Regions from separate parts of the Allobosea sp. RIT-PG3_2 genome, predicted to be linked through region 2. Evidence: predicted binding sites of a transcription regulator. Region 2 holds the regulator's gene; each other region holds the start of a gene.

Region 1 (3,992 bases), on a different contig from region 2:
CAAGAACAACGAGATCGCCAAGCACGGCAAGCCGAAGCGGACCTGGCCGCTGGTGGTGATCGACGAGGCGCACCGCATCCGCAACCCCAACTCGCAGCAGGGGCTGGTATGCCGACAAATGGCGGAGGCTGCCGATTTCACGATCTATATGAGCGCGACCGCAGGCCAGTCCCCGCATGAATTGTCCTATCTCGCGCCGCTATTGGCCAAGGCGGCGGGCATGCCATCAGCCGATCTCGACGGCTTCCGCCTGCTGATGAAGCGGCTGAAGATCGGCCGGGCGAAGGGCCGCTGGAAGAACTGGAGCTGGGAGCCGAACGAGGCCGACCGGAAGGCGATGGCCGATCTGCTCTATCGCGGCGCGAACGCCATTGGGCTGCGGCGCCGGCCGGAGGAGATCGCCGGCTGGCCGGAGGTGCAGCGCGAGCTTGCTCCCGTCGCGCTCGATACCGCCTCGCGCAAGCTCTACGACGCGACATGGCGCGAGTTCCGCAAGGAACTCGGCCTCGCCGGCGGCTCGACGCGCAAGCCTCAGGGCTGGGCGGCCGATCTGCGCTTCCGCCAGAAGGCGAGCCTGCTGCGCATCCCCGGTACCGCGGATTTCTGCGAAGACCTGCTTGGCAATGACGAGCAGGTCGCGATCTCCGTCGCCTTCCTCGAAACCAGCGCGATGCTGGCCGAGACGCTGCGCGGGCGCGGCTGGCGCACGGCCGAGATCAACGGAGGACATTCGGGCACGCAGAACGAGGAGACGCGCATCGCTTTCCAGACGGGGCAGCTCGATGCGGTGATCTTCACCGTCACCGAATCGATTTCGCTGCATCGCGGCGAGATGCCGGGCGGGGAGCGGGAGCGGGCGCTGGTGGTTCACGACATGCGCCACAGCGCGATCCAGCTCCAGCAGATCGAGGGGCGCTGCCATCGAGACGGCCAGCATGCGACGATCTTCTACGCCTATGCCGAGGACACGGTGGAGGAAGCCATCGCCGCGACCGTGATCCAGCGCATGGCTGCGATGGAGGGGCTCGCCGGGGACGATACGCGGATGCTGGAGGCGATTGCGGGAATCGTCGAGGGCAGGGCGGCCGCCTGAGCCACCCGAGGGCCGCTCAGTTGCGTGCGCGCTCGCCGAGTTCCTTGGCGCCCTCGACCGACGCACTCGTCAGCCGGACGATGCTGTTCCAGGCGTCACGCGTGTAGGCGCCCTGATGCACGACGGCGTCGTATCCGACGACCAGTATGATGATGACCAGCAGCAGGCGGAACACCGGACACTCCATGGGGTTTCCGCCGAACAACGCCCGCCCGCGCGACGCGGTTCCCGCTGCCGACAAAGCTTGCCAGAGGCGGAAGCCGTCTGATAGAACAAATAGTGAACATAAGGAAACGCCATGGCTCAGCTCACCACGATGGAGAAGCTCGAGATTCTGAGCGACGCCGCCAAATACGACGCGTCCTGCGCGTCGAGCAGCACGACGCGGCGCGATTCCCGCGACGGTCGCGGGCTGGGCTCGACGACGGGTTCCGGCATCTGCCATTCCTATGCGCCGGATGGCCGCTGCATCTCGCTGCTCAAGATCCTCCTGACCAATTTCTGCAGTTTCGACTGCGTGTTCTGCATCAACCGCTCGTCGAGCAATGTGCGCCGCGCCCGGTTCTCGGTGGAGGAGGTGGTGAAGCTCACGCTGAGCTTCTATCGACGGAATTACATCGAGGGGCTTTTCCTCTCCTCGGGCATCATCCGCTCTCCCGACTATACGATGGCCGAGCTCGTCCGCGTCGCCGAGACGTTGCGCCTGCAGAATGATTTCCGCGGCTACATCCATCTCAAGCTGATCCCCGGCGCCAGCCAGGAGCTGATCGAGCGGGCCGGGCGGTTCGCAGACCGGGTCTCCGTGAATGTCGAACTGCCCAGCGAGGCAGGTTTGGCGCGTTTTGCGCCGGAGAAGAGCGCCGTCGCCATTCGAAGCGCGATGGGCGGGCTCAAGCTGAAGATCGAGGAGGCCGCAGAGGAACGGGAGGCGAGCGCGAAGGCGCCGGCCTTTGCGCCTGCCGGGCAGAGCACCCAGATGATCGTGGGGGCCGACGGCGCGAGCGACGGGACGATCCTGAGGCGCAGCGCGCTGCTCTATGGAAGCTTTGGGCTGAAGCGGGTCTACTACTCCGCCTTCAGCCCAATCCCGGACGCCTCGCGGCAACTGCCCCTCATCGCGCCGCCGTTGATGCGCGAGCATCGGCTCTACCAGGCCGATTGGCTGACGCGCTTCTACGGCTTCGAGGCCGAGGAGATCATCGCGCAAGGGGAGATGCTCGACCTCGACATCGATCCCAAGCTCGCATGGGCCCTCAAACACCGGGCGCGCTTTCCCGTCGACGTCAACCGGGCCGACCGCGAAACGCTGCTGCGCGTTCCGGGGCTCGGAACCCGCAGCGTCGACCGCATCCTGACCTCCCGGCGCTTTCGGCGTCTGAGGCTTGAGGATGTCGGGCGGCTGACGCGTTCGCTCGCCACCATCCGCCATTTCATCGCAGCCGAGGGATGGTCTCCGGGCCGGAGCCTCGACCGTGAAGGGCTGCGGGAGCGGTTGTCGCCGCGGCCGCAGCAGCTCTCACTGTTCGCATGATCGCGGCGCGGCTTTCAGGGCCCGCCGACTTCGCAGGCTGGCGTGCCGAGGCGCGCCGGCTGGCGCAGGCGGGCGCAGCGCCCGAGGACGTGGAATGGAATTGGGGCGAAGGCGGGGGCGGCCTGTTTGGAGCCGGGGATGCGCTGGCACCGGCGCAGGCGCAGCCTTGCGATCTCACGGTGCCCAGGCGCTTCCTTGATCTGGCCGAGACGGTGATCTGCCACCGGGACGGTGGCCGCTTCGCCTTGCTCTACCGCATGCTGCTGCGCCTGCAGCAGGAGCCGGCGCTGCTCGACGACAGCGTCGATGCCGATGTCGCCCGGGCGCAGGCGATGGCGCGCTCGGTGCGGCGCGACCTTCACAAGATGACGGCTTTCGTCCGCTTCCGGGCGGTGGCCGGGGCGTGCGAGGACGGCCCTTTCGTCGCCTGGTTCGAGCCCGAGCATTTCATCCTGGCGCCCGCCGCCACCTTCTTCACCGCGCGCTTCGCGGCGATGTGCTGGTCGATCCTGACCCCGCAAGGCTCGCTTCACTGGGATGGCGAGACGCTGCTGCACGGTCCACCGGCCCGGCGAGCCGAGGTTCCCGATGACGACCGGATGGAGGATTACTGGCGCACCTACTACGCCAGCATCTTCAATCCCGCGCGTTTGAAGGTCAGGGCGATGCGGGCCGAGATGCCGATGAAGTATTGGCGGAACCTACCCGAGGCCGAACTGATTGCTCCCTTGATCGCCAGTGCGAACCGGCGGGCGGAGGAGATGGTGATGCGCACTCCGACAGAACCTCCGGAGCGACATATCAGGCAGGAGCGGCGGTCGTCTCAAGCGGATCAGCCGGCGAACGAAGCCGCGATCGCGTCATGGCAGGATGCGGCGGCAGTCGCGCAAGGCTGCACCCGCTGCGAGCTTCATTGCCATGCGACGCAGGTCGTGTTCGGGGAGGGGCCGCTCGACGCGCCGGTGATCTTCGTCGGCGAGCAGCCGGGCGATCAGGAAGACCTTGCCGGCAGGCCCTTCGTCGGGCTGGCTGGGCGGCTCTTCGATCAAGCTCTGGCCGAAGCCGGGCTCGACCGGCGGCGCGCCTATGTCACCAATGCGGTGAAGCACTTCAAATTCCAGTTGCGCGGCAAGCGCCGCATCCACGAGAAGCCGAATGTCGGCGAGATCAAGGCCTGCAAGTTCTGGCTCGATCTGGAGCGCGGCTTCGTCAAGCACGGGCTTGTCGTCGCTCTCGGGGCGACGGCCCTGCGCTCGCTCACCGGCCATGCCGGCCCTCTCGCCCAGGCGCGCGAGCGGGAGCTGGTCCTGGACGACGGCACGCCGTTGGTCGCCACCGTGCACCCGTCCTTCCTGCTGCGCCTGCCGG
Region 2 (3,992 bases):
CGTCGCGCCCGGGGACCATATCGTCGCGACCGCCCGGCTGCTGCCTCCGCCGGGGCCGGCGCGGGCGGGCGGCTATGATTTCGGCCGCGACGCCTTCTTCAAGGGAATCGGAGCTGTCGGCAGCATATCCGGCAAGCTCGCTTTGGCGCCGCCGCCCTATCCGATGCCGACGCGTCTGGCGATCGATGTGGCGATCGACAAGGCCCGCAACGCCCTGACCCGGCGCATCGCCGAGGCCGGCGGCGGGCAGGGCGGCGCGGTGGCGGCCGCGCTCGTCACGGGCAAGCGCGGGCTGATCACCGAGGCGACCAACAACGACCTGCGCGCCGCCGGCATCTACCATATCGTCTCGATCTCGGGGCTCCACATGGTGCTCGCTGCCGGCACGATCTTCTGGCTGGTGCGAGCCCTGCTGGCGATCTCGCAGACGATCGCATTGCGTTGGCCGGTCAAGAAGCTCGCCGCCGTAGCCGCCATGCTCGGTGCAACCGCCTACTGCATCTTCTCGGGCAGTGACGTCGCGACCGAACGCTCGCTGATCATGACGCTGGTGATGCTGGGCGCCATCCTGGTCGACCGCGCGGCGTTGAGCATGCGCAACCTCGCGCTCGCTGCGATGATCGTGCTGCTGCGCGAGCCCGAGGCGCTGCTCGGGCCGAGCTTCCAGATGTCCTTCGGCGCGGTCGCGGCACTGATCGCCTTCGCCGAACGTTGGGAGCGGCGGGACCGTGCCCGGCCTCCGCCAGTTCTGCCTTGGCCTGTCGGCCCGCTCTGGACCGCAGCGCTCGGCATCGTCGTCACCACCCTGCTCGCCACGGCGGCGACCGCGCCCTTCGGCGCCTATCACTTCCAGACCTTCAATCCCTTCGGCCTGCTCGGCAACGCCATGGCGCTGCCCTTCGTCTCGCTCTTCGTCATGCCGGCGGCGGTCTTCGGCGTTTTGGCCTATCCCTTCGGGCTGGATTGGCCGGCCTGGGCGCTGATGGGGCTCGCCTCGGATGTCGTGCTGAAGGTGGCGCACTGGGTCGCGGCCATCGACCATTCAACGGTGATGATCGCGGCCTTCGGTCCCGCCGTGCTCGTCTGCTTCGTTCTGGCGTTGCTCTGGCTGACGCTCTGGACAACGGCCTGGCGCTGGCTCGCGGCCATCCCGCTGATGTTCGGCGTCGCCGTCGCCGGCAAGCCCGAGCGTCCGGAGATCCTGATCGAACGCGACGGCTCCGGCCTCGCGCTGCGCGGCGCCGATGGCCGGCTGGCCATCGCCGGAAAGCCCAGCCGCTTTGTCTTGCAACAATGGCTCGCGTCCGATGGTGACAGCCGCTCGCCGGATGATCCGACGCTGCGGGCCGGCATCGTTTGCGACACCCTGGGCTGCATCGGCCGCACGGCCGATCAGCGCACCGTGTCTTACACGCGCGATCGGCTCGCAATCATCGAGGACTGCCTCCGCGCCGACCTCGTCGTCACCGCGATTCCCTGGAGCGGCGCCTGCAAGGCGAGGTTGATCAGCCGTGGCGCGCTGAGCCGCGACGGGGCGACCTCGCTCTATCGAACAGCGACAGGCTGGAGCAGCCATGTCTCGGAGCAGGGCGCCGCAGACCGTCCCTGGAGCCGCCGCCGCGAGCAGCCGCAGCCCGCGCCGCGGGCCAACAATCAGCCGCCCACCAACCCGGCATCGGTGTCCGTCGACAGCGACGCCGACATCGAACGGCTTCAGTAGCGCCGCATCAGATTGACGAGACGGCCCTGGATCTTGACCCGGTCCGGTCCGAGCACGCGGGTCTCGTAGGCCGGGTTCGCCGCTTCGAGCGCGATCGAGGAGCCGCGCTTGCGCAGCCGCTTGAGGGTAGCCTCTTCGTCGTCGATCAGCGCCACGACGATATCGCCGGTATTGGCCGTGTCCTGCCTGCGGATGACGACCGTGTCGCCGTCGAGAATGCCGGCCTCGACCATCGAATCGCCACGCACTTCGAGCGCGTAATGCTCGCCGGAGCCGAGCATGTCGGGCGGCAGTGAGACGGTGTGGCTGCGGCTCTGGATCGCCGAGATGGGCGTGCCGGCGGCGATGCGCCCCATGACCGGAATCGCGATGGAGGAACGGCTGTCCTCATCGGCTCCGGAACCCGGGCGTGGCTTGCCGAGGCTGGGCTGCGATCCGAGACCGCCCTGGACGATGGCCGGGCTGAAGCGGGGGCGCTGCTGCGGAGCGCCGAGACCATCGGGCATCTTGATGACTTCGAGCGCGCGCGCCCGGTTGGGCAGGCGGCGGATGAAGCCGCGCTCCTCCAACGCCATGATCAACCGGTGGATGCCGGATTTCGAGCGCAGATCGAGCGCGTCCTTCATCTCGTCGAAGGAGGGCGGCACCCCGCTCTCGCGCAAGCGTTCCTGGATGAAGCGCAGGAGTTCGTGTTGCTTGCGTGTCAGCATGGTTGCCGCCAGCCCCTCAAAGCGCAGATTCGAAACAAAGCACGAACACCATACGCGTTCTGCTTGTGTTCCGCAAGCGGCCTACCGCAGCGGCAGGATCCGGCAGGGATCGCCCGTTTTGGCCGCGTCGGCGAAGGCGGGGCGGATCGTCAGCGCCTGGGCTCGCGCCAGCGTGCCGAGCATCGAGGAATCCTGCCGGCCGAAAGGCGTCGCCACCCATCCCTCCGGGGTCAACGCCAGCTCGGAACGCAGATAATCCTCGCGTTCGTCATTCCCCGGCATGTCGCGTCCCAGGACGGCCGGGATGCTCCGGTCCCGATCCGCATCGGCCATGCCGAGCAAAGCCTCGATCAGCGGCAGCACGAAAAGGTGGCCGCAGACGATCGAGGAGACCGGATTGCCGGGCAGGCCGACCACGACCATGCGGCCGAGCCGGCCGGTCATCATCGGCTTGCCGGGCCGCATCGCGATCTTCCAGAAGCCGAGCTCCATGCCCGCCCGCGTCAGAGCCTCCTGCACGAGGTCATGGGCGCCGACGGAGGCGCCGCCGAGCGTGATCAGCACATCGGCATCGGCGGCCTCGGCCTGTCCGATCTTGGCGGCGAGATCGGCATGATCGTCGCGGGCGATACCGAGATCGAGGGGAGCGCCACCGGCTTTCTCGACCAGCGCGGCGAGTGAAAACGAGTTCGAGGCGACGATCTGGTCGCGCCCGACGGGCTCGCCGGGAGCGACCAATTCGTCGCCGGTGGCGAGGATCGCGACGCGGGGCTTGCGCCGCACCGGCAGAGCCGGATGCCCCATCGCCGCCGCGAGCCCGAGCGCGGCGCTGTCGAGCACGCGCCCGGCCGCCAACAGGACATCGCCTTCGTGGAAATCGAGCCCGGCGGCGCGCAGGAACTTGCCCTTGGTCGGCGGCACGCGCACCCGGATCGCGGGGCTGTCGACGCCGTCGGCATCTTCCTGGATCAGGATGGTGTCGGCGCCGGCCGGCATCGGTGCGCCGGTGAAGATCCGCACTGCCTGGCCCGGCCCGACGCCGCCCTCGAAAGCCCGGCCGGCGGCGGATTCGCCGATCACGGCGAGGCTGACGCCTTCCGCCATGTCGTCACCGCGAACCGCGTAGCCGTCCATGGCCGAGTTGGCGAAGGGCGGCTGGGTGCGCAGCGCCTTCACGTCGGCGCCGAGCACGCGCCAGCCGCATTGGGCGAGCGGCAGGGTCTCGGTTCCGGTCGGCCCCGGAATGCTGTCGAGCAACGCCTTGCGCGCGACGGGGACCGGGGTGAGCGCCATTAGAGCATAATGCCGAAAAGTGGGAACCGGTTTTCGGGCGACATCATGCTCACTCCTCTAACCAGCCTTCGCGTCGTAGTCGCCGGACTGGCCGCCGGATTTGTGCACGAGCCGGATATTCTCGATCCGCATCGCCCGGTCGACCGCCTTGACCATGTCGTAAACGGTGAGGCAGGCGACCGAGACGGCGGTCAGCGCCTCCATCTCGACGCCGGTCTGGCCGGTCATCTTGACCTCGGCGCGCACGCGCACACCCGGAAGCGCCTCGT
Region 3 (3,992 bases), on a different contig from region 2:
GGCCGACCAGCGGCCGAAGGCCTCGACCAGCTCGCGCAGCGCCGTACGCGCCTTGGGCTTCAACTCATCGCTCTCGACCGCGGCGCGGGCGGACTGCATCAGCGAGAAGCCGGTGGCGCGGGCGTGGTTGTGCAGGAGCTGGACCGTCGCGTCGCCCAGCCCGCGCTTGGGCACATTGACGATGCGCTCGAAGGCGAGATCGTCGGTCGGCGATACCACGCAGCGCAGATAGGCGAGCGCATCGCGGATTTCGGCGCGCTCGTAGAAACGCGGGCCGCCGATGACGCGATAGGGCACGCCGGCCTGGACGAAGCGCTCCTCGATCTCGCGCATCTGCGCGGAGATGCGCACGAGCACCGCGGCCTGGCCGAGGTCCTGGCCTTTGGACTGCATCGCCTCGATCTCGTCGGAGACGAGGCGGGCTTCCTCCTGGCTGTCCCAGGCGCCGGTGACGGTGACCTTCTCGCCGAGCTCATCCTCGGTGCGCAGCGTCTTGCCGAGGCGGCCCTCGTTGCGGGCGATGAGCTTGGAGGCGGTGGCGAGGATATGGCCGGTCGAGCGGTAGTTGCGCTCCAGCCGGATCACGGTCGCGCCCGGAAAATCGTGCTCGAAGCGCAGGATGTTGTCGACCTCGGCGCCGCGCCAGCCATAGATCGACTGGTCGTCGTCGCCGACGCAGCAGATGTTCCGGCGGCCCTGCGCCAAGAGGCGCAGCCAGAGATACTGCGCCGTGTTGGTGTCCTGGTACTCGTCGACGAGGATGTAGCGGAAGCGGTCGTGATAGGTCTGGAGTACGTCCGGATAGTCGCGAAACAGCGTCAGGCAGTGCAGCAGGAGATCGCCGAAATCGACGGCATTCAGCGCCTTCAGCCGCTCCTGATAGGCGGCGTAGAGCTTGCCGCCCTTGCCGTTGGCGAAGACGGCGGCTTCGCCCGGCGCGACGTCCTTGGGGCTAAGGCCGCGGTTCTTCCAGCTGTCGATGAAGCCCGCCAGCATCCGGCCGGGCCAGCGCTTCTCGTCGATGCCCTCGGCCTGGATCACCTGCTTCATCAGGCGGATCTGGTCGTCGGTGTCGAGGATGGTGAAGTCGCTGCGCAGCTCGAGCAGCTCGGCATGGCGGCGCAGCAGCTTGGCCGAGATCGAGTGGAAGGTGCCGAGCCAGGGCATGCCCTCGGCGACCGGGCCGACGAGATGGGCGACGCGCTCCTTCATCTCCCGCGCCGCCTTGTTGGTGAAGGTGACGGCGAGGATCTGGGAAGGGTAGGCGCGGCTGGTCGAGATGAGGTGGCCGATGCGGGTGGTGAGCACGCGGGTCTTGCCGGTGCCGGCGCCGGCGAGCACGAGCACCGGGCCTTCCGTCGCCTCGACAGCCTGGCGCTGCTCCGGGTTCAGACCCGCGAGATAGCCGGCCGCCGGCTGCGCCGCGGCGCGCGCGGCCAGTCCGCCGGGGCGGGGCAAGGGAGCGGAAAAGGCGTCGGTATCGGACAAGGGTCTAAGCTGCTCGTGCGTGATTCGTTCTCCGGCAAATATAGGGCGTCGATGTCAGGATTGCGCCCTGCCGGAGCGATCATTTTATATCCCGTTCCACAGGGAGGTGGCAGCAATGGTCGAGCATGGCAGCGACGGGCGCTGGGAGGTCACCAATCAGGTGCCTGTGCTGGCGGATTACGATGTCTTCGCCGCCGATCCGGTGCTGCCTCGCATCGTCGCGGTCTTCGGTGCCGATTGGGCCAGCGCCCGGCTGCATGAGGCTGGGCGCACGGTCGGCTCCGGCCGCGTGCAGGAGCTCGCCTATCTCGCCAACCGCCATACGCCGGAGCTTCGGGCCTTCGACCGCTTCGGCAACCGCATCGACGAGATCGCCTTCCATCCGGCCTGGCATGAACTGATGGGCCTTGCCATCGGGCAGGAGACGCATGCGCTGGCCTGGAACCAGCCCGAACCCGGCGCGCAGGTGGCGCGGGCCGCCCTGCAATATCTCTGGTACGGCGCGGAGAGCGGCATCTGCTGCCCGATCAGCATGACCTATGCCGCTGTGCCCGTGCTGAAGCAGGATGCTGCGCTCTGGGAGCAGTGGGGTTCGCTCGTTACGTCCAACCGTTACGATCCGAGGCAGGGGCCAGCGCATCTGAAGACCGGCGCGACGGTCGGCACGGCGATGACGGAGACGCAAGGCGGTTCGGATCTGCGCCAGACACAGACGGTGGCCGAGGATAATCGCGACGGCACATTCTCGCTGCATGGCCGGAAATGGTTCTTCTCGGTGCCGCATTCCGACGTCTTCCTGACGCTGGCGCGGACGGCGGAGGGCATCTCCTGCTTCGTCGTGCCGGGATGGCTGCCTGACGGAGCGCGCAACGGCGTCGCGATCCAGCGGCTCAAGGACAAGGTCGGCAACCGCTCGAATGCGTCGTCCGAGGTCGAGTTCCGGGGAGCCATCGGGCACCTGATCGGCGAGCCGGGACGTGGCATCCGCACCGGGCTCTCGATGAACCATAATTCGCGGCTCGACATCGCGGCGGCGTCCTCCGGCCTGATGCGGATGGCGGTGTCGCTCGCGGCCCATCATGCGCAGCACCGGCGCGCCTTCCAGAAGGCGCTGATCGACCAGCCGATCATGCAGAACGTGCTCGCCGATCTCGCCATCGAGGCCGAGGCCGCCGCCTGGCTCGCATTCCGGTTCTTTGCGGCGCTGGACCGGCAGGAGACGTCCGAGAGCGAGCGCCTGCTGGCGCGGGTCGGGGCGCCGATCGCGAAATACTGGATCACGCGGCGGGCGCCCGCCGTCGTCACCGAGGCGCTGGAATGCCATGGCGGCAACGGGTTCATCGAGGAGAACCCGATGGCGCGGCTCTACAGGGAGGCGCCGCTCAACGCGATCTGGGAGGGCTCGGGCAATGTCATCTGCCTCGACGTGCTGCGCTCGCTGATGCGGGAGGAGGGGGTGGTGGATGTGCTGCGGGCGGAGTTGCTGACGGCTGCCGGGGCGGATCGACGCTATGACGCGGCGCTGAAGCGGCTGGAGGGCGATCTGCCGGAGCTGATGCGCAACGAGGGACAGGCGCGGCGGCTGACGGAGAGGCTGGCGCTGCTGTTGCAGGGCTCGCTGCTGTTGCGGCATGCTCCGGGGGAGGTCGCGGATGCCTTCATCGCGACGCGGCTCGGGGATGGCTGGTCGGGGCAGTTCGGCGATCTGCCGGTTTCGGTCGATGCGGCTGCGCTGGCGCGAAGGGCGGTGCCACGGGCTTCATAGAGCGCACCGTCATTCCGGGGCAGGCCGAAGGCCTGAGCCCGGAATGACGGCAGTAGGCTTCAAGCCGCTTCCGCCGCCTCGAAGTTCATCGCCACGCCGTTGATGCAGTAGCGCAGGCCGGTGGGCGGCGGGCCGTCCGGGAAGACGTGGCCGAGATGGCCGCCGCAATTGGCGCAATGCACCTCGGTGCGGACCATGCCGAACTTGCGGTCTTCGCTGGTCTCGACCGCGCCTTCCAACGGCTGGTCGAAGCTCGGCCAGCCCGTACCGCTCTCGAACTTCTTGCCGGATTTGAACAGCTTCTGGCCGCAGCCGGCGCAGGAGAAGGTGCCGGCGCGCTTCTCGAAGTTGAGCGCGCAGGAGCCGGCCCGCTCCGTGCCATGGCCGCGCAGGATCTGGTACTGCTCCGGCGTCAGCCGCGCGCGCCACTCTGCGTCGGTCAGCTGGAACGGGAAGGTTTCGTCCGCCTTCTTCGGCTCGCCGAACATGCTCATCAGACCCATTGCGATCTCCTTTCAGCGGGCGGTGGGGCCGCCATCCGTCTCGTGCCTCGCAATATGGCGACTCGCCGGCCGGATTTCACCCCTCGGCCTGCCCCGCTATTTCACGATGCTGTGGCACTTTGGCGGGCTTCGTCACCTGACCGTCACGCGACTCCTCTAGCAGCCCCGCCACCCGCAGAGGGAGGAAACCGTGACGCAACAAGCGACACAGACGGCGCGTGCCGCGCGCCGCATGA

Evidence for each region. Region 2 encodes LexA, which represses DNA repair genes until DNA is damaged. Its sites were predicted from a motif close to TGTTCNNNNTGTGTTCNG; they were not measured.
Region 1: a site for LexA is predicted at 1,362-1,379, ahead of AC2FAN_RS18065 (putative DNA modification/repair radical SAM protein). Genes of this name have one in related genera too.
Region 3: a site for LexA is predicted at 1,503-1,520, ahead of AC2FAN_RS17750 (ATP-dependent helicase). Genes of this name have one in related genera too.

The regions. Positions count from the first base shown of each region.
Region 1 covers NZ_JBXWCA010000006.1:108,821-112,812, forward strand. Annotated here, with positions in the region: gene AC2FAN_RS18055 (SNF2-related protein) at 1-1,093, shown strand, start outside; gene AC2FAN_RS18060 (hypothetical protein) at 1,110-1,268, opposite strand; gene AC2FAN_RS18065 (putative DNA modification/repair radical SAM protein) at 1,392-2,624, shown strand; gene AC2FAN_RS18070 (UdgX family uracil-DNA binding protein) at 2,621-3,992, shown strand, end outside.
Region 2 covers NZ_JBXWCA010000005.1:320,423-324,414, forward strand. Annotated here, with positions in the region: gene AC2FAN_RS17235 (ComEC/Rec2 family competence protein) at 1-1,720, shown strand, start outside; gene lexA (transcriptional repressor LexA) at 1,714-2,430, opposite strand; gene AC2FAN_RS17245 (molybdopterin molybdotransferase MoeA) at 2,512-3,723, opposite strand; gene moaC (cyclic pyranopterin monophosphate synthase MoaC) at 3,781-3,992, opposite strand, start outside.
Region 3 covers NZ_JBXWCA010000006.1:51,679-55,670, forward strand. Annotated here, with positions in the region: gene AC2FAN_RS17750 (ATP-dependent helicase) at 1-1,488, opposite strand, end outside; gene AC2FAN_RS17755 (acyl-CoA dehydrogenase family protein) at 1,604-3,253, shown strand; gene msrB (peptide-methionine (R)-S-oxide reductase MsrB) at 3,313-3,747, opposite strand; gene AC2FAN_RS17765 (BtaA family protein) at 3,947-3,992, shown strand, end outside.